Regions from separate parts of the Thermorhabdus hydrogeniformans genome, predicted to be linked through region 3. Evidence: riboswitches for the same ligand, from Rfam matches in the RefSeq annotation. Region 3 holds a riboswitch; each other region holds the start of a gene.

Region 1 (5,287 bases), on a different contig from region 3:
TTCCCTGGAACGCTGCGCGGCCATATCAATATCCTTTATTATTTCATTTATTTTTTCGTTGATATCCATAATGAGGTCCTGCCCCTCGTCCACTTCCCGAATGCTTTCGGCCATGGCGGTGACTGCAAATTTGCTGCTCGTCTGGATCTGCTTGACTATATCGGCTATCTGCTTGGCTGCCTCTCCCGACTGTTCCGCCAGTTTTCGCACTTCGCCGGCCACCACCGCAAATCCTCGGCCGTGCTCCCCGGCCCGGGCCGCTTCGATGGATGCGTTGAGAGCCAGGAGGTTTGTCTGGTCTACAATTTCCCGGATGATGGTGGATATGTTGCCAATTTCCCGGACCTTTTTATCAAGTTCCTCCATGATTTTGTTGGAGCGGTCCACCGATGATTTAATGGAACCCATCTTTTCTGTCGCAATCTGTATCTTCTGCTGGCCGTCTCTGGCGCTTTTTACCATTTCTTGGGCCGACTCCGCCGTTGACTGAGCGTTTTCCTCGACTTTGCCGTTGGAGACCACCAGCTGGTTGACTATCTCGGATATTTCGGCAAGCTTTTTGGCTTGTTCATTGGCGCCGGCGGCTATCTGCTCAATGGCTCCCGCTACCTGCTGGGTGGACTGCTTGCTCTGTTCGGCTCCGGAAGCCAGTTCCTCGGCCGATGCAGACATGCTTTCGGCCGCCTTCATTACTTCCTGAACAAGGTTTTTAAGATTTGTTATCATGAAATTGAAGGATGACGCGAGGGTGCCGATTTCCGTTGAATCCTTGATGTTTACGGTTTCGGACAGATTGCCTTCCGCAACGCTCTTGGTGACTTTAACCAGCCGGCTTATGGGAGTTGCTATGTAGCGGCCTATCAAAAGTCCCACCGCAAGGCTCAGCACGGCCATGAAGATGGCGGTTATGTAAATGGTTCTGGTGACATTGTTCGTATGGGCGAAGGCTTCATCCACAGGCTGCTGGACGAAAATGCCCCACCCTGTGGTTTTCTGGCGGCCGTAAGCGACAAATTTGCGTTCTCCGTCGTAGGAATAAACTGCGAAACCGCGCTTTCCGGCCAGGGCCTGTTTTACGAAGTCAAATTTGGAGAGGTTTTCCCGCGCCTTTACAACTTTATATTCCTTGTGGGCTATAACCGTTCCATCCACATCGGTGATATAGGCGTAGCCTTTTTGCCCGATTTTCATGTTCATGACGATTTTCGTAAGGCTGACCAGGGAAATATCGGCGTTAAGGACGCCTATCGTTTGTCCCGTATCGGATAAAATGGAATTTGAAATGGATATTATAAAATTGCCTGATGTAGGGTCTATTCTAACGTTGGATATGTAAGTTTTATTGCCGGAGATGGCCTCCGTATACCATGATTCCTTTTTTACATCGTAGTTGTCTGGAAAACTGGCAAAAGGAACCGCAAAAACTTTACCTGCCGTGTCCGCAATGTATATCCTCAATATTTGCGGGTTTTGCTGGGTCATATCGTAGAGGAAGGGAGTGATCTGCGACTCGTCCATGGTCCTTACCACTTTCGTGGTGGCCAGGAAAGTAACGAGATTTTTGTTCTGTTCCACGAATAAGTCTATATTGTCATTCAGATTATCCACAATAATGCTGACTTTTTCCTCGATTTCCCTTTCCATGGCCGATTTTGAGAAGTAGTTTACAATTACGCCCATTACAATCAGCGGGACCAGTGCCATTACTATCAGAAAGACGGCGAGGCGTGTTTTTAAACTTTTATTCAAAAGCAAGACCCCCTTTGAAATTTTGGTGAGACAATAAAAAAGCCCTTTCGGGCGTTGAACCAATGAATGGTGCAGCCTGGCAGCCATAGCGTAAAGCCTTAGGCCCATAGCTTTGCGCCCGCCCCTTTCGGGGAGTTTGCCAAAAAACAAATATTTTTGTCCAATTATATCAAATTTTGCCACTAACTGCAACCGAAGTTGAAAGATGGTTTTAATAAAAGTATAATGAAATTGTGCGATTTATATTGTTAATTTAGGATTTTTGACTATTGAGAAGCTGGAGGAATTGATAGTGCAAACCGCTGAACACAGTGTCCTTCTTAGGCTGGCCCCGGCTGAAACGGTAAATAAGGGCCTCGAGTATTATAAAGCGGGGGCTGTAAGAAGGATTTATGTTGACCGTGACAAAATATATGCCCTTGTAAGGGGGCAAAGAGATTATCAAGTCATTCTGTATTTAAGAGGCAAAATTTTAGAGAGCTTTCATTGTACGTGTCCTGCCTATATGCAATACGAAGGGGCATGTAAACATATCATTGCAACCATATGCCATATAATGGAGAACGGAGTACAACAAAAAAACACATCCCCTGTTGAAAAAAACGATGTTGAAGCCGAGGTTTTAAAAGAACTGCTTTCGAAAACTCCTGAAAAAAAGCAGGAGGTAAAGGTCGATTACCGCATAGAGTTTTTTCAAAATGAAATGTATGGCTTTATGGCGAGGATGGAGATGCGGCTTGGTATCGAACGCATGTATGTATTAAAAAACGTAAGAGAATTCCTCGAAAAAACCGCAAGAGGCGTGCCTTCTGAGTTTGGCAAAATGTTAAAATTCCATCCTTTACTCCACGACTTCTCGCCGGAAGACCGTGAGGTATTCCGTGTGATTAAAGAAATGTATGAAATAGAGCGAAGTCTTGCCAGGTATGGATCACCGCCAAAAATACTTCTCAGCGACAGATACGTAAACCTCAATATGACCTATTTGAAAAAAATAGCGTCGGCTATGGGAGGAAGAACCGTTTACATGACGGCACCTGAGGAGGGCCCGGTGACTTTTGAGCTTCACAGGCCGCCCTGCGGCGTAATGATCGAAAAATTGGGAGACGGCATTGCCGTAAAGGCGGCAGAACCCATAGGTAAGCCACTGGACCGGGAATGTCGGGTAATTTTGAAAGACGCCAGAATTTATATACTCGACACGGAAGACCCGGCTTATCCGTTTTTCAAAGGGCTTTTGATAAGAGGAAACAACGGGTTGAAATTTACCGGTGAAAATCAGAAAAAGCTGATTTCGGTGCTGCCGCGCCTGGAAAAAAGCCAATGCGTGGAAATTGCCGCAGACCTCAAGGATATGTTCGTCAAGAGACCGCTGAGGCTGAGTATGCGTATTGACGGCTTCAAGAAGGGAATCGCCGCAGATATAAAATTTATTTACGGGGACAGAGAGATTGATCCGTTCAGCGGCGACGACGGTTTCATCATAAGAGATTACGAGAAGGAACAGTACATATTGAAACTGCTGGACGACAGCGGCTTTTTGAAAGAGAAGGGCAAATTGGTCCTTCAGGATGACGACAATCTTTACGCCTTCATAAAAGACGCACTGCCGCACCTTGCCGAAATGGGGGACGTGCTTTATTCCGCCGACGTAAAGCACCTTTTTTCAACAAAAACTCCTAAAATAAAATCTTCGATAAGATCCCTGGGCGGAAACCTGCTGGAAATAGATGTGGATTTTGAGGGCATTGACCGCAAGACCGCTGGCGAAATATTGCGCTCAATAAGGGAAAAAAAGAAATACTACAAATTAAAAAACGGTTCTTTCCTCTCTCTTGAAGATGAAAAAATTAAAAATCTGGCCGGTCTTCTGGAAGATGTACCGAAAGAGGATATAAAGCAAAACGCAGTCAGCATTTCAAAATACAGGGTAATGGGCTTTCTGGGGAAGAACCGCGGCCGGGTTTCGCCGCCCCTTGAACACATGGAAACATTTGAAAAGGTCATAGATGACATCGTAAATTCCCGGAGTCTGGAGATAAATCCTCCCGCAAGCCTTGCCGGGATACTCAGAGAATATCAGATCACGGGATTTAAGTGGCTCAAGATCCTGGCGGATCACGGCCTTGGCGGGGTGCTGGCAGATGACATGGGCCTCGGCAAGACACTTCAGGCGATAGCCTTTTTGCTTTCGGCAAAGGAATCAGGGGCGAGACCGCGCACATCTCTCATTGTAACGCCCTCAACCCTTATCTACAACTGGGAAAATGAAATAGCAAAATTTGCCCCGCAGCTTAAGACGACGGTGATATCCGGCACGGTGGCCGAAAGGAGGAAAATGATAAAAAAGCTGGACGAATGCGACGTGGCCATAACCTCATATCCGCTGCTGAGAAATGACGTGGACCTTTACTCTTCACATTCTTTTTATTGTGTGGTGCTGGATGAAGCCCAGCATATAAAGAATTTCGAGTCTCTCAACGCCAGATCCGTTAAAAAAATTAATTCCCATGCCAGATTCGCTCTGACCGGAACCCCCATGGAAAACTCTCCGGCCGAATTGTGGTCTATTTTTGACTTTATCATGCCAGGCTATCTGTATTCTTATAAAAAATTCAATGAAAATTATCAAAAGCCCATACTGAACGGGGACGACGGCGCCCTCCAGGAACTGAGAAAGCTCATATCGCCTTTTGTATTAAGGAGGACTAAAAAAGAGGTATTAAAAGAACTTCCGGAGAAAATAGAGACCACCCTGAAAGTTGACCTAACGCCCCAGCAGAAAAAACTGTACCTTTCATATCTCATGAAAATAAAAGGCGAAATAGAAGAAAAAATAGAGCGGGAAGGTTTTGAAAAAAGCAGGATGCACATATTCTCCGGGCTGCTCAGGCTCAGGCAGATATGCTGCCATCCGGGGGTATTCATCGAAAACTACAGGGGCTCCAGCGGGAAAATGGAGCTTTTGGAAGAACTGCTGGAAGGACTGGTAGAGGGCGGCCACAGGGTTCTCATATTTTCCCAGTTTACGTCAATGCTCTCATTGATTAAAAAAAATCTGGAGAAGATGAATATAAGGTATGCATATCTGGACGGGAGCACCGGCGTTTCGGAAAGAAAGAAGATAGTGGATGATTTCAACAACGGCGCCGGGCAGGTGTTTTTACTTTCGCTCAAGGCGGGGGGAGTGGGCCTGAACCTGACCTCGGCGGATACGGTGATTCACTTTGACCCGTGGTGGAATCCCGCCGTGGAAGAACAGGCCGCCGACCGGGCGTACAGGATCGGCCAGGAAAACAATGTCCAGGTTTTCAGACTCATAACCCGCGGCACCATTGAAGAAAAAATTGACGAACTGCAGAAGAAAAAGAAAGACCTGGTGGATTCCATCGTTTCAGAAGGCGAGGTCTTTATAAACTCCCTTTCGAAGGAAGAGGTCCTGGAACTTTTTCGGGTGAACTAATTCCTTTTAAATGAGATAATTCTTTTGAAATGGAATACAGGTTTAAATCGAAAATGCAAGGAGCATGACTGTGAA
Region 2 (5,287 bases), on a different contig from region 3:
GGTTAGAGGTCGAGCCAGTTCCAATCTTGCAGGAGTACCAGTGAGCATTTTCATACCAAGATCCCGAAGAAAAGTTCTGGTTAGTCTGGGCTATAGTGGTACAGCGCTTAATACGGCAGTCAGAACCATTCTGATTAAAGCCAGTTGCATCCATAGTGTAGGATATTGTCCTCTTCGTATTGCTAGTATCGTAGGCCGTTACCGACAGGGTTACTTTTTCGTCTGAAGGCACGTAGAACTTTATGAAGGCGTCCTGATTAGCTTTAAACCTTGGAGTGGTTGTATAAGGCTTACCGCTCCCGACCTTCATATAAAAAGCCCAGTTGTCATAAGTTTGGCTATACTGCAATCCTGCATCTACTTCCACACCAGTGCTTCCAGTACCGCCAGTGTAAACATAAGCTGTATCCCCCACAGATTGTTTAATCTCGATCTCTTCACCTCCGGCTAGATGAACATAGGAAGAAAACCAAGAATAACCGGTGATTGATTTGATTCGTCTATAGGGACCTCCGGTGGCAAGAATGCCGGCAACTGAAGCTCTGGTTCCCTCACTAGCAAAAGTTTCTTCCTCTGGGAAAGCTCTCATGTTGCCCTTCAAATCACGATAAATATTGCCCTTAACTTTATCCCACTTGATAATGTTATTTTTTAGTTCAGGCTTATTTGCATAAACTTTTCCATCAGCTGCAATGTAAATTACGTTTTCCCGATCTTCAGGTTCGAGGGTCTCCATAATTCGGGCAATGACAACCCGTTCTTCGCCCGTAATTTCGGGGCTAATCTGCTTTTCAATTGAGCCTACATTATAAATGCTGAATGATGATGCGTTTGCTACACTATTTTTTAATAATAGAGCTAACACAAAATAAGTAACGATAGCTAAAGAAATAGTAGCCATCCTCCTCATTAAGTTACCCCCCTAGTTTAATATTTGTATTTAAATTTATTTGATAAAATATTCTCCGCAGTTTCCTGATTTCCTTCCATCTTTGTCCAACTGGCGGTTTTTCCGGTCCAACTGGCGGAAAATCGCGTCTGAACGGCGGAAAATAGCCCCATCGGCTAACGGTCGCTGCTGACAGCCACATGTATATTTTCGCCGCCGAAGCTCGCCCATGCCGTTAGAGTGAAGGGCTGGAGCTCCCAGCCCCTCCTCATCAAACCGTACGTGAGGTTCTCCCTCATACGGCTTTCCAATATTCTTCTTCCTTCAGCATTCGAACTATGCAGATAGAAGTTTTAGTCCCATGTTTTTGAAAAGTGCACATAGTTTCAGGAAATCTCTTCTTTTCCTGCGGTGCCTCTTTTCGTTATACCATACAGCAAGTTTAGTATGGATGTATTTGTCTAATTGCCATAGTTTATCCCATCTTGAGCGGTGGTAATAGTTACGCCATCCGGTGATTTTCCTGTTAAGTGTCTGGATAATAATATTCCCGGCCATCCAGTCTTTTACATTTTACCATCCTGTTATGGTACCCAAGGAAATCGAAGCCATTCTTGCCCTCCCACATTGATACTATCCTTGTCTTTTCATTGGGACTCCCAAGTTCACTTTCTTTGAATTCTCCTCCTATCATGATGCCTGCTTTCAGCCATCTCGACCAGTTTCATAAGTTTATCGTGATTTATGTTGTCTAGGTTTTCGGCTATTTCGTTTAGTACTGTTTCTACTCCTATTTCTTCTATCTTGGCAATGGTTTGGCCATCGATACCGGCACTTCCGGCATTCTCTTTTACGTTGAACCACGCTTTCCATAGTATGTCTTTTCTCCAAAGCTTGTCGTATAGTGCATGAAATCTTCTGGTTCTGCTTCCCCCTCAGACTCCCTCCCTACAGAATAGCAACTTCACCCTTTTGGCTTATATGCTTTCTCTTTACGGTTTCCCGTGCAGGGTAGGGCCTCCCCAGTTCCGCAATCTACTGTAACTTCATACCGTCTCCCCTACGCCGGAGGATTCCTCTGTGTTGCATCCAAGTTCTTCACACATTCCATGGGCTTCGCCCATACGCCAGAGGCTCGCCATCCTCTGTTCTCCCATATGGGTTTTCTAACAGCGCTGCAGAGTTCACTTTATGTTACGGTCTGAAGTCTTGCATATTCAGGGCGCTTTGACCGTATCATTTCTGACACAACCAGCCCTGAAGCTAACCGGCCCCTTGGCGGCTACCGGTACCGGACTTTCACCGGCAAGCAAATTGCGGCTTTGCTGGGCACGCGGCACACTAAAAAAAGCCGAGTTTTTTGCGCGGCTGTGTTTATTTAATGCTTCAAGAAAGCCTTCCTGTTTCCCTCTTTCTTCGGCATACTTGAACACATTTAGCATTCTAAATTCCTCCCATAATCTGTCAAGGGTTTCTAAATTTGTATGGCTTTTTGTGTAATTTCTTTGACGTCTTCTTTTTTGAATTTCCTCCCCCATAAGAACAACTGGCGGATTTTCCGGTACAACTGGCGGTTTTTTGGGTATGAACGGCGTAGCGGTTTTTTGGCCGTTTATAACCGAAATTCCGCCGGTTAGCCCCTGAAAAGCGCCAGTTGGACCGGGTAAGCAGGAAATTTAAGTAATATGTGGAATAAATAAACAGTGGAAAAAGAAAAAACTCGGTGATAACGGCAAACTCATCGAAAGGTGGGGGCGCAAAACCATAGGGTCTAAGGCGCTGTTGCGCTATGACAGCCTGGCTGCCGCTGAATCTGATGGATAAGCCTGCTTTCTTTCGAGAGCGGGTTTTTTTGTCACTTCACCAAACGATATAAAAACGCGCCGGAGCCTTAGAACGGGTTTTTTGTGAACCATTTTCATTGGAAAAGGGGGGCTTTAGGTTGCATAACAGACCAAAACTGAAGGATTTGATACGCAGGGCGAAAAACGGCGACGAGGAGGCCGCCCACCAGGTGGTTGACCGGTTTAAGGCTATTGTAAAAAAATACACACGCCGCCTGGGGGATGAAGACGCGGGAGCGGACCTGACGGAATGGATATTGAACGCTATAAAAAACTACAGGCCAAACACGACCTGGGGAAGAGACGAACTAAGCCGGTATATCAGGAATAATGGGGGTAAAAAATTTTTTAAAAAAAACTGACAGGGAGGTTATAAAAATCGACCCTTATTAACTCTTTTATATATAGAGGACTTGCCCGGTAAACAAAGAGGGGGAGGTGAAAACATGGGCTCACATCCAGGATGTCATTGAGCCTGATCTCGAGGAAATCAGGATTACGGCATGGCTTTTGACCGGATTGCGTCATGAGGCGAACCGCCTGGTCAGAAAACAAAAACATCTGCGGGAGCACGAATTGTTTATTTTAAATCAAAAGATTAACGATGATGCCGGAAATGAGATAGTGGAACTAATCGATACGATTGCGGATAAAACCGATACGCTGGCCGAAGCCGAAGACCGGATTTTTATTCTGGAAATTCTGTCGCTCCTGACGCCGCGCCAGCAAAAGGTAATAAAAGCTACGGTGTTTGAAGATTTGACGGAAAAGGAGGTTGCCGAAAATTTGGGAATATCCCAGCCGGCAGTTAGCGTGATAAAGAATAGGGCTCTGAAAAAGCTGAAAAAACATTTATCTCAATTTGATTTATCTTAATATACAGACCCGGCGGCTGAATTAATCCGTTTAAAAGTGAGGTGAAATCCCGTGCAGGACCAGTTCACTTACTCCTCTCTCGGTACCTTAACCGGCGCCGTTACCGCCACCGTGATGGTGGTGGAATTTCTTAAAGAATCCGGATGCTTCAAGCTGATCCGGACCCGATGGCTTGTATTTCTCGTTGCACAATCAATTGTAATGATTACCAGCATTGCCCGGCATGAGTTCAGCATCATAAACATTCCGCTTATTTTTCTCAACGGCCTGCTGGTGACCACGTCGGCCATGGGGAGCTGGCACATATTAAGCGACAGCATGTTCAACTTCCCAAGAGAAAAGGATATATCCCGGGAAACCAGACGGCCTGGCTGCGGCTAGATGGTCTGCGCAAATCCCTTGGAGTAATTACGCAATCTCAAATACAATTTCCTTACAAATAATATTTTTTGTAAATTCTTCTTTTTTGTTTCGGTAATTTCGAATGTGTATCTTTACCCTGATTTTTACACCTATATTATGTGGAAAAAATGTTTGTTAAATAAATAAATTTTTTCGTTACTGTTCTTCTTTTTTATCCGATATAATAGTGCCTGTATCAGGATCGATAAAATATATATGTTTTATACCGTCAAACAAGTTATCATCACCGTCAATAACTAAGTATTTTTTTGAATCTATTTTATCGATTGAGATAGAGTTACAATAAATATTTTCCTTTTCCCATATTTTTTCTCCAGTTTCTGAATTATAGCAAACAAGTTTTCCGGGCAAACTGAGTTCACCGGTATACCATGCTATAATAAGCTTGTCGTCTAAAACATAAGGCGGTAAGCGCGCCGTCATATACTTATCCGCATCTATAAGGTAATTAGTCTTACCATCAGTCAAATCCAAGCATCCATAAAATTGACTGCCGGCTACATAAATGCATGTGTCATGAACTGTTACAAAAGAAATTTCTCCTTTATCACTTTTAAATTCTTTTCTCCATATTATTCCTTTTGAAGTTGATACTTCTAACATATTTGAAGAATAACGTACATAATATTGTCCTGTTGTTAGCTGTTTAATAGTATTATTTTCCGTATTTAAAATAACCGCATTATTGTTTTTGTCCCATATAATTGAAATATTGAAAATTTCCGGCAATAGCCTCACATGAATATATGTTACTCCGTTTTTTAGAATTAACCTGGAAGTTAATTGTTTTTTATTGCCATCTATTAAATAGAAAGATGAGTTAACTTTACCTTGAAATGTATGAACTGGCGAGCAAATAGTAATTTCTTTTGTTTTTGAATTCCAGGAAACTTTGGCGTTAACTAATGTAGATATTTCTTTTACAGGAACCATGCACTTTCCATGTAATAAAAAAGTTTTGATATTAGTTTCTTCACTGTTAAAGATTATTTTAGGAGAGTTGCCGGCAAAAGATAATTCGGAAGCACTGAACATGAAAATAACCAATAAAACTAAGAATATAAATATTTTTAAGTTCTTATTAATCATTATTCATTTCCCCCATTTAATCAACTCTGTATTTTCCGCAAAGTAATCTCTTTTAGAACTCTTCTTTAGGACACTTATCGCAGTATTTTAAGGCTCCTTTACTCGCTCACAAGACGTGATTTATCCTAACAAGATAATCTAATGCTACTTTTCAACCGATATTATT
Region 3 (5,287 bases):
GTTATGTAATCGTCCGCGCCGAGCTCCAGCCCCAGGAGTTTGTCCACTTCTTCCGATCTTGCCGTAAGCATAATCACCGGGGTTTGTGAGGCGGCACAAATTTTTTTACACACTTCATAACCGCTCATTTCCGGCATCATGAGGTCCAGCACCACAAGGTCCGGCTTTTCAGATTCAAAAAGCTGAAGGGCTCTTTTCCCGTGGGACGCGGTAATTACTGAATAACCTTCCTTCTCAAGATAGGTTTTTATTAAATCTAGAATTTTTATCTCGTCATCGACTACCAAAATCCTGTATTTACCCATAAAAAACATCCTTTATTCCGCAATTTTATAATACAAAAAGAGGCGAGTGCCGGCGGGCCTTTTACTCAAATGCCGGCGGCCTTTTACTATTTAATGCAGAATAGTTTCATTTTTTAATTTTGTCATCCTTAAGTATAGCATTTAACCATCGTTGTTACAATGATCAAAGTGGATTGAGGGAAAAGCTGACTTCGCAAAATATTCAATATGCTTCAAGTAATGAAGTATCGCAAAACAATGGAATAGGGGTAGCCATTGCTACCCCGACGAACCACAGTCTTTATATAATTATGATTTTTTACTGCTGTTGCTGCTGAGTCCAATTGAAGCCGTTCATCATGCCTCTGCCGCCTCTCATGCCGAAACCGAAGCCGCAGTCAAAGCCAAAGCCGAATCCGAAACCTCTGCCAAAACCCTTGCCCTTGAATTCGCCCAGCTTGTCGAGCTGTTCTTGAGTTAAGACGCTTTTTGCTTTAGTGGTAAATTCTTCGCTGATTTCCCTAATTTTTTGCATCAGGGTGTTGATTTCACTTCTTTTTTGTTCAATGGCACTTTCATCGGGTTCGTTATACAGGTAAAGGTTCCTCAGCTCCAGGTGTTTTTTGGCGAGTTCATTTCTTAAATCCAACACTTTGTCAAAATACTCATTGTTGAGCTCCCTCAGTTTGGCATACTGTTCATCGGTAAGGTTGAGCTGGGAAAAAATCGGAGTCCTATTGGGCTTCGCCGCGGTCTGAGAGCCGGTGTCCTGGTCTGCCAGCGCCACGACGGCTATGCCCAGGACCAGCAATCCCACCATGCTGAGAAGGAAAATTTTTTTAAACACAGCCACCACTCCTTTAAATTTTTTGTCTTTCTGTTTTTATTATAACCGGCGAATTTCAGAAATCTTTAAGCAAAATCTAAAGAAAATCTTAAGATATGTATTTTAATAGCGTCTAAAACGTATCATTAAAAAAGGTGCGTAAATACTTACGCACCTTAACCCGAACTTTTTACGAACTTGATGGCGCCTGATAAGACCGTCCTTGCTGCGAATACCGAGATAAGGCCGTCGGCAAAGTGATGTATAAAAGTCCCGACACCCACCACCACGAGGGCGGTGTAAAGGTCAAAACCGAAGAGCATCACCATGACGGCTTCTCCCAATGCGTGTATGGGCGCTGTTAAAATGATTGCCTTTTCAAAAGAAAGCCCTTTTTTTATGAGAATTGCACCTGCGAGCCCGAAAACGGTGTGGATGAACGCCCGGGCGGCCACGACCGGCCCTAAAATTATAAGGAAACCAATGGTGGAACCCACCCCTACCGTGACGGCCACGAGAGGGTTTATTAACATGGCCAGCATCGAGGGGACATGGGATGCGAGAGTGGCTGAAAAAGGAGGGATATAGATCCTGAGATAGCCGCCAAACGCAATTGGGATGACGAGAGACAGGGCGGTTAAAAGAGCTCCGGTTACCATGCTTTTTGTCTTCACGGCTGTTGCTCCTTTCAAGGATATGTGATCTGGCTGCCGGTACGCCGCAGACCCAAATCATATCCGGGATTTGGTTTAATTATACTGCATATACACCTGTATAGTCAATAGTTTATAAAAAAATTATTTTAAAAGGATACCCTTTTTTCGGAGCACATCTTCAGCCATTTTTATGGAGTCTTCATTTAGAGCTTCCACCGTATGAAGGTGCACGCCTCCGGTCAGCCTGGAAAGCAGGGTGGCTCCGTGTCTTTTCACCTTTTCCATAAACTCTTCCACATCGGAAGAGTTTTTAAGCATGAGCATACCGTGAAGTTCCCCGTACAGGGGATGTTCCACGATCACGTCCAGCACTCTGCAACCGCATTCTATAAATGTCATGAGCTCGTCTCTCGTCTCGGCATCACCGTGCCTCACGGCGACCTTCTTTGCTATGAGGGGCACGGGTTCCGCCGCCATGTATCCCCGGGATGTGGCGATTATATCGTTTCCCGAAGCCCTGAGGATGGCGATGTCCTGCACGATTATCTGACGGGTTACCCCAAACATCTTTGCAAGCTCGCCGCCGGATAGCGGCCTTTTTTCCGCCTTTAAAAGGTCCAGGATCCTTGCCCTGCGTTCATCGGCGCTCATTTTTCAGTCCTCCAGTTTCTAATGCTGTTTATCCACCGCCGCTTAAAAAAGTTAAGCTTCTTCCTCTGCCGGTTTTGTCACATTCCATGATTTTAGTATAATGCGCCGTATAAAATATTGCAACAGAATTGCCGTTCATCTCCCGCCAAAAATTCGCGAGGGAAGATACCTTGAATTTATATTGGTGTAATTTTAAAATTTTTATCGAAAAAAGAAGGATTTTCCATTTTAATGTCGAATGGTAAAATAAAGAAAAATATAATGAGAGGATACCGAAAAGGGCAAACCTGTCGAAAGACAGGGACGCAAAGCCACGGGTCTAAGGCGCAAGCTATGACAGCCGGGCTGCCGAAGTATCGAATTTAAAGGTACTTCTGTGCCCTTGCGGTACGGAAGTTTTTTATTTTACATTGCAGGTGCAAAAAAATTAAAATGCCTGGAAACCGGAAAACGGCCACGCTTCCTGCCGGAAGAAGATATACTTTGAGCCGGCTCTGGAGCCGGCGGCGCTAAAAATTTGAGCGGAGCAAAAGTAAGTTGGATAAGAAAAGGAGGTCTGAGTTATGAACAAAGCCGAACTTGTGGCGGCCGTGGCGGAGAAGGCCGGTATGACTCAAAAGGATACCGCCAGAGTCATTAACGAGTTTATAAACGTGGTCTCGGAAGCCATGAGTAAAAGAGAGATTGTAAGAATAGTAAATTTTGGTACTTTTAAAGTGCGCGAACGTGCGGCGAGGACCGGCAGAAACCCGGTGACGGGTAAAAAAATGCAGATTCCCGCACGGGCGGTTCCGGTGTTTACACCCGGAAAAATGTTAAAAAAGAGTACATAACAGAAAAAGAGGAGAAATTTTTCAGGCAGTAAGAATGGCCGTTTTCCATCCTGCTCCTTTTTGAACCACCTTTTGAACCACAGGATGGGCAAATCCCCCCTTAAAATAAATAAATTCCCTTTCTAAAAACGGCGGAATGTTATTCTGCCGTTTTTTTTACACTTGTATATTGATATTTCTTGGAGCATGGTCTACACTTAAAATACCGATGTTCCTTTTTGAGATGTCAGCCCTGGGTTACGAATTTGCCGTTACCCGATGGATCGTAGATGTGGCGGGGGTAATCATCATTTCCGCCTTAATCGACAGGCTGATGAGTATTGAAGAAAAGAAGGAGATCTATCAAAAACATGCGGTTGAATTTTGATATGTGTCGGGAGAAAATGGCTTGCTCGGCGGTTGTTTTATGCGGGGGTAAGTCTTCAAGGATCGGAGTAAAAAACAAAGCACTGCTGAAAATCGGGGGTTTGACCATTATTGAAAGAATATATTCCGTACTGGCGCCTATATTTGATGAGGTTTTTATTGTGGCAAACAGCCCGGCAGAACTGCTTGATTTAAACCCGGAATTCAGTATATATACTGATGAAACGGAAAGCCGAGGGCCATTGAGCGGGATTTATACGGGATTAATAAAAATGAAGGGTGAAGCGGGTTTTTTTTGTGCCTGCGATATGCCCTTTTTAAATGAGGAATTAATAAAATACTTGATTAAATCAAGCGCAGGGTGGGATGTGACCTGCCCCAGAAAGGACAATTACGTGGAACCTCTTCATTCCGTGTACAGAAAGACATGTATCGAACAAATTAAAAAGCTGCTGAACTCCCCGGGCGCGGCTAAAGTCCAGAGCCTGTACCGGCAGGTTAAAACCAATTTTGTCGATATAAAAAATCTGCCCTGCAAAACGGGCCCGTATGATTTTTTTAACGTTAACACGTGGGAGGATTACCGAAAAGCAATAGAAATATATGAATTAATAAATGACAGGTGACGATGCGGGATTATTGACACTGTACTAACTATATGCTAATATAGGAATATAGCCAACATAATATTTATTGCCGGTGAGGAGATGATACAGATGCCGCGTGATATTTACGAAGTCAGGTCATCCGTTTTTAAAGCACTTGCACACCCCACAAGGCTCAAAATCCTGGACCTTCTTGGGTCGGCGGAAGAACTTTGCGTATGCGAAATTGTGAAAGAGCTGCAGATTGATCAGCCTACGGTTTCAAAGCATTTGTCCATATTAAAGAATGCCGGCATAATTGATAGCCGTAAAGAGGGCCTTATGGTTTTATATAAGCTAAGGATTCCATGTGTGCAGGACTTTTTCCGCTGCGTCGATAACATCATTAAAGAGGATATTACGGCTAAAATCGGATTTTTCACAGACTCATAATTATCGGTTTATACTGCGATTTCACATGAGCAAAGTTAAAATTTTAAAGGGGAGAAAATTATGCAGACCTGGAAAAAATTTGTTATAATTGTAGGCGTATTCCTGGCGGCCTATTATATGCCGCTTACAAGCCACAGATTTACCGGTGCAGTACTTGAATCCTTATATATGCTTCAGGATTACGCGAGGCTTCATGTTCTTACATGCCTTATCCCCGCACTTTTCATAGCCGGCGCCATCGCCAATTTTATATCACAGGAAGCAGTTATTAAGTATTTTGGCAGCGAGGCAAAAAAGTGGGTTTCATACGCCGTGGCATCGGTATCCGGGACAATTCTTGCGGTTTGTTCCTGCACTGTACTGCCCCTTTTTGCAGGAATATACAAAAGGGGGGCGGGGCTGGGGCCTGCCATAGCGTTTCTCTACTCCGGACCGGCTATTAACGTGCTTGCAATAATAATGACGGCAAGGATTCTAGGAGCCAAGCTCGGCATTGCCCGGGCAATAGGGGCAATGATGTTTTCAGTCATCATAGGGCTCATCATGGCTGTTCTATTTAAAAAAGAGGATAGCGAACGGCTTAAAAAATCTGCCGGAAAAAACGGTGCCGGCATGGAAGAAGGGCGGTCCTTAA
Region 4 (5,287 bases), on a different contig from region 3:
GGGGCAAAAAACCCCTTTGAGGCCATATTCGGCGGCCTGTCAAAATCCGATCATCATCATCATGAGGAAGAGGATTTTAACGAAAAGGTAAGGAGTGTAAGAGAGAGAAGAAAAGAAATCCTTAGAGACCTGCAGGAGGGAAAACTGGAAAAGGAATTGATAGAAATAGAAGTGGAAGACAGCGCTCCGCCCATGCTGGAAGTATTTTCAGCTTCAGGCATGGAAGAAATGGGAATAAATGTTCAGGATTTGTTCGGCGGCCTTTTTCCCAAGCGCCGCAAAAAGCGAAAAGTCACCGTCGAAAACGCCCGGCGCATATTAATCCAGGAAGAATCTCAAAAGCTCATCGACATGGATGAAGTGATCAATGAGTCCATAAAGAGAGCGGAAGAAACGGGGATCATCTTCATAGACGAAATAGACAAAATAGCGGGTAAGGAAAGTTACGGTCCGGATGTTTCAAGAGAAGGTGTCCAGCGGGATATCCTTCCAATTGTGGAAGGATGTACGGTGGTGACCAAATACGGACCAGTAAAGACAGACCATATATTGTTTATAGCTGCGGGTGCATTCCATATTTCTAAGCCTTCCGACCTCATACCGGAATTGCAGGGCAGATTTCCCATCCGTGTAGAACTGAAGAGCCTGACTGAAGAGGATTTAAAGAAGATTTTAATAGAACCTAAAAATTCTCTAATTAAACAATATACTGCATTGATCGAAACAGAAGGTATAAAAATCCATTTTACAGACGATGCTATTGATGAAATCGTAAAAGTGGCAACATATGTCAACCAGCAGTCGGAAAACATCGGTGCCAGAAGGCTTCATACAGTGATGGAAAAATTGCTGGAAGATATTTCTTTTAACGCTCCGGAATTAAAATTAACCCAGAGCGAAATAACCATTGACAGAAATTTTGTCAGTGAAAAACTGAAACATATAATCAAAGATAAAGACCTAAGTATGTATATTTTGTAAATTATAATAAATTACCAAAAGGAGGAAAAACAATGAGTGAAAGTCTACTGGAAAAAACAAGGAGAATCAACAAATTGCTGCAGAGATCCGCGGGTTACCCCGTAGATTTCAATGAAGTTTGCAAAACCCTTGGAGAGGTGTTATCCGCCAATGCCTACGTGGCGAGCCGCAAAGGAAAGGTCCTGGGCTATTATCTGATGGAAGATTATGACTGTGATGCGGTCCAGGAAGAGGTTTTGCAGGAGAAGATGTTTCCCAAAGAGTACAACGACAAGCTTCTGGAAATCCATGAGACCAGATCCAATTTGCCCCATGAAACTCTGGAGTGCGTTTTTGATAATGACACCAAATGCACCCATCCGGAGAAATTGACAACCATTGTGCCAATAAACGGCGGGGGCGAGAGATTGGGGACGCTGGTGCTGGCCAGATTCGGAGAAAAATTCACCGACGAAGATCTGGTGCTGGCCGAATACAGCGCCACCGTGGTGGGAATGGAAATATTGAGATCAAAGAGCGAAGAAATAGAAGAAGAAGCCCGTAAAAAAGCCGTCGTACAGCTGGCCATCGGAACACTGTCTTTTTCTGAGCTGGAAGCGGTGGAACATATTTTTGAGGAACTGGACGGCAACGAAGGGTTATTGGTGGCCAGCAAGATAGCCGACAGAGTTGGAATCACCAGGTCGGTCATCGTCAATGCCCTACGGAAATTTGAAAGCGCGGGGGTTATTGAATCGCGTTCTCTTGGCATGAAGGGAACGTATATAAAGATTTTAAACGATAAGCTCCTGGAAGAGCTCAAAAAAGTAAGGGCTTAAAAATGCGTGAAGAATTTCACGCATTTTTTTTATTAACAAGGAGGATTTTATCGATTTTTGTCTAAAATGTATATTAGCCAAATTAATAAATTATCCCTAAAAAGGCAAACTTTACCGAAAGGAAAGGTCGCAAAGCCGTGGGGCTAAGGCGCGCGTAAAGCGCTATGCCGGCTAGGCTGCTGAAAGGATAGAAAAGGGGATTCTATCTTTTTGCAGGATAGATTTTTTTTATAAAATCACCATAATATTATTTATCAAAAAAGGAATTTCCATTTTTTTGGCGAATTTAGTAATAATACGCAAACAAGGTAAAAAAAAGTCGAAAAAAAGAAGGTGATTTATATATGAACTTATTCGGAGATATTTCATTGATGGAAAGATTGCTGGATGCAAAATGGCTTCGAAACCAAGTGCTTGCCAACAACATAGCCAATGCGGATACGCCTGGGTTTAAGAGGTCTGACGTTTATTTTGAAGAATACCTAAGGCAGGCTATAAAGGATAAAACTGATGGAAGAAATCTTGATTTAAAGACGACCAATCCGAGACATATTGCAAAAATCAATTCTCTAGATAATTTGGAGCCAGAGGTTATAAGACAAGACGAAACCACGTTTAGAAACGATCAGAACAATGTTGATATTGAAAAGGAAATGGTGGAACTGACAAAAAACGCCCTTTCATATAACCTTCTGGCGGATCAGATTCAGAGAAAGTTAAAATTGATGCAAACCGCTATTAACGAGGGGAGGAAGTAAATTGGGCTTGTTTGATTCTTTAGATATCAGCGCTTCCGGCCTCACCGCCCAAAGGCTCAGAATGGATGTCATATCAAACAACATAGCCAATGCAACTACCACACGAACCCCCGAAGGAGGACCTTATCGCAGAGAAAGGGTGATTTTCCAGGAAAGGAGAAATGAGTTTTCTTTTGAAGATATTCTGACAAGATCTATGGATGTGGGAAAAGGTGTCAGGGTTGTGGCTGTGGAAAAGGACCCTGCTCCCTTTAAACTTGTGTATGATCCAACTCATCCGGACGCGGACCAGAATGGGTACGTGAGGATGCCCAACGTCAATATAGTAACCGAAATGGTGGACATGATATCCGCCGCAAGAAGCTATGAAGCCAACGTGACGGCGATAAATACCGCAAAAAGCATGATAACAAAAGCCATGGAAATAGGAAAGGTATAAGGACAAGCAATAGGAGGGAGATGAGCCTTTGAACATTTCCAGGATCAACGAAACTACGCCAGGCGTCTTTGCAGGGGCTATAAAAGAACAGGGGCAGAAATCCTTTCAGGACGTTTTAAAAGAGGCCTTGGAATCGGCAAACACATTGCAGCAAAACTACGACCGGGCTTTGAATGAACTCATCCAAGGAAATGAAATAAACATACATGATGTAATAATTGCCGGCGAAAAGGCAAGGCTCTCTTTGGAACTCACTCTGCAGATACGGAATAAGGCGATTGAAGCATACCAGGAAATCATGAGAATGCAGGTATAGCGGGCGAAGGTGGAAGTAAATGGAGTTTATAAACAAGTTACGGCAGCAGGTGAGCGATTTCTGGCAGAGCAGAAATAGGGCGCAAAAGGTAAAGCTGTTGTTAAGCGCTTTTTTTGCAATCGCCGCAATAGGCTTTATAACTTATTTCGTGAGCAGGCCTGTGTACGCCCCGCTTTATACCAACCTGGATGTCAAAGATGCGGGAGAAATTATTAAAAAACTCGATGACATGAAAATCCCCTACAAAATCGAAGACGGTGGCAAGTCAATTCTCGTAGACCCCAAGCTTGTTTATAAAACGAGATTACAGCTGGCCCAAGAGGGTCTGCCCAAAGGCGGCACAATTGGTTTTAGCGATGTCTTTAACAAAACCAGGCTCGGCGTCACCGATTGGGAAAGACAGATACAATACAATCAGGCTCTAGAGGGCGAACTTGTAAGGACCATCGAAGAAATGGCGCAGGTCGAGACGGCGAGGATACATATTGTCCAGCCCAAAAAAACCCTTTTCATAGAGCCGGATTCAAAGGCCGAGCCTTCCGCAGCCGTTTTTCTAAAGTTAAAGCCCGGGGCGGAAATCACCGAAGAAGAAGTGAAAGGCATAATTTACCTCATTTCTCATTCCGTTGAGGGAATGAAACCGGAAAATGTCTCGGTCATAGATGATTACGGCAGAGTGCTATCCAATATTCCCCTGTCGCCCGAAGAGAATACAAAGGAAATCGTCAACTCGCAGCTTGCGATCCAAAATAATTTTCAAAAACAGCTTCAGAAAAGTGTACAATCGCTCCTGGAACAGGTTTTCGGGCCGGGCAACGTGGTGGTCAGGGTAAGCGCTCAACTGGATTTTGATAAAAAAACCGTAGAAAGCAAACTGTTCTCACCGGTAAATCAGGAAACCGGTGAAGGAATCCTGCGCAGCATTCAGGATTTGCGAGAGCATTTTGCAGGAACGGGTAATGCGGCTCAAGGCCAGCCGGGAGTTAATTCCAACGTTCCGGGCTACCAACAATTAAACGGCGGCAATTCCAATTACCAGAAAACGGAGACAGTGAGGAACTACGAGGTAAACGAGTCCCGCGAGAATTTAACCGTTTCGCCGGGAGCGGTTAAAAAACTTACCGTATCGGTAGTGGTAAATCGAGAATTAACCGACGATGAAAAAAATTCCATATCCCAGCTGGTGGGCAATGCCATCGGATATGATCCTCAGAGAGACCAGATATCTGTGGAGGGAATGGCCTTTAACAACGATCTGGCCAATGCCTTTGCCCAGGAAATGAGCGCGAAAGAGCAGCAGCAAAGAACCCGCCAGAGAAACATGATTTTGGCGGGGGCGGCTTTAGCGGCGGTTCTTGCGGTGACGCTCTTTAGAATTTTTGCTGCCCGCAGGAGGAGAAAACAGGAGGAAGAACGGATGGTACAGGAATTGACAGCCGCAGCCCAGCAAGCGGCTGCCCGGCAGGCGGCCATGCAGGAACAGGAAACCGAAGCCAGCGATATTTTTAACAGCATAGAAAAAATGGCCCGCCGCAAGCCGGAGGATGTGGCCAAAGTTCTCAGGACATGGCTGAACGAAGATTAGAGGTGTTAGGTTTATGGCAGTGACGAGATTATCCGGGAAACAGAAAGCCGCCATTTTAATAGTTTCACTGGGCCCCGAAATAGCAGCCAATATCTACAAATTTTTAAAAGAGGAAGAAATTGAACAATTGACCCTGGAAATAGCCAGCCTAAAAAAGGTTTCTTCCGAGGAGAAAAACGCTATAATCGAAGAGTTTCACCAGATGCTGATGGCACAGAATTACATAACCCAGGGGGGGATTGATTATGCCAAAGAAATACTGGAAAAAGCCCTGGGCACTCAAAAGGCCATAGAAATAATCAATCGCCTCACATCCTCCCTGCAGGTTAGGCCTTTTGACTTTATTAGAAAAGCGGATCCTTCTCAGCTTATGAATTTTTTACAAAATGA

Evidence for each region. Region 3 has a riboswitch for cyclic di-GMP ahead of ACKX14_RS10970 (HU family DNA-binding protein). Riboswitches for the same ligand answer to the same signal wherever they lie in the genome.
Region 1: another riboswitch for cyclic di-GMP. It lies ahead of ACKX14_RS09405 (methyl-accepting chemotaxis protein); the one in region 3 lies ahead of ACKX14_RS10970 (HU family DNA-binding protein).
Region 2: another riboswitch for cyclic di-GMP. It lies ahead of ACKX14_RS15220 (helix-turn-helix domain-containing protein); the one in region 3 lies ahead of ACKX14_RS10970 (HU family DNA-binding protein).
Region 4: another riboswitch for cyclic di-GMP. It lies ahead of flgB (flagellar basal body rod protein FlgB); the one in region 3 lies ahead of ACKX14_RS10970 (HU family DNA-binding protein).

Annotation. Positions count from the first base shown of each region.
Region 1 is NZ_JBJYKD010000016.1:53,577-58,863, forward strand. Features, by position in the region: gene ACKX14_RS09405 (methyl-accepting chemotaxis protein) at 1-1,749, opposite strand, end outside; cyclic di-GMP riboswitch class I at 1,817-1,900, opposite strand; gene ACKX14_RS09410 (DEAD/DEAH box helicase) at 2,042-5,212, shown strand; gene rlmD (23S rRNA (uracil(1939)-C(5))-methyltransferase RlmD) at 5,283-5,287, shown strand, end outside.
Region 2 is NZ_JBJYKD010000056.1:1,058-6,344, reverse strand. Features, by position in the region: gene ACKX14_RS15240 (YrpD family protein) at 1-910, opposite strand, end outside; gene ACKX14_RS15235 (group II intron maturase-specific domain-containing protein) at 1,226-1,447, opposite strand; partial or broken gene ACKX14_RS15230 (group II intron reverse transcriptase/maturase) at 1,642-1,818, opposite strand; gene ACKX14_RS15225 (hypothetical protein) at 2,107-2,331, opposite strand; cyclic di-GMP riboswitch class I at 2,611-2,698, shown strand; gene ACKX14_RS15220 (helix-turn-helix domain-containing protein) at 2,832-3,095, shown strand; gene ACKX14_RS15215 (sigma-70 family RNA polymerase sigma factor) at 3,172-3,609, shown strand; gene ACKX14_RS15210 (hypothetical protein) at 3,661-3,990, shown strand; gene ACKX14_RS15205 (stalk domain-containing protein) at 4,168-5,121, opposite strand.
Region 3 is NZ_JBJYKD010000022.1:36,317-41,603, reverse strand. Features, by position in the region: gene ACKX14_RS10990 (response regulator transcription factor) at 1-305, opposite strand, end outside; gene ACKX14_RS10985 (Spy/CpxP family protein refolding chaperone) at 604-1,131, opposite strand; gene ACKX14_RS10980 (ECF transporter S component) at 1,287-1,784, opposite strand; gene ACKX14_RS10975 (transcription repressor NadR) at 1,908-2,417, opposite strand; cyclic di-GMP riboswitch class I at 2,688-2,770, shown strand; gene ACKX14_RS10970 (HU family DNA-binding protein) at 2,981-3,250, shown strand; gene ACKX14_RS10965 (hypothetical protein) at 3,387-3,617, shown strand; gene mobA (molybdenum cofactor guanylyltransferase) at 3,601-4,242, shown strand; gene ACKX14_RS10955 (ArsR/SmtB family transcription factor) at 4,333-4,653, shown strand; gene ACKX14_RS10950 (permease) at 4,714-5,287, shown strand, end outside.
Region 4 is NZ_JBJYKD010000009.1:64,698-69,984, reverse strand. Features, by position in the region: gene hslU (ATP-dependent protease ATPase subunit HslU) at 1-981, shown strand, start outside; gene codY (GTP-sensing pleiotropic transcriptional regulator CodY) at 1,014-1,799, shown strand; cyclic di-GMP riboswitch class I at 1,893-1,983, shown strand; gene flgB (flagellar basal body rod protein FlgB) at 2,171-2,557, shown strand; gene flgC (flagellar basal body rod protein FlgC) at 2,559-2,996, shown strand; gene fliE (flagellar hook-basal body complex protein FliE) at 3,025-3,312, shown strand; gene fliF (flagellar basal-body MS-ring/collar protein FliF) at 3,332-4,897, shown strand; gene fliG (flagellar motor switch protein FliG) at 4,911-5,287, shown strand, end outside.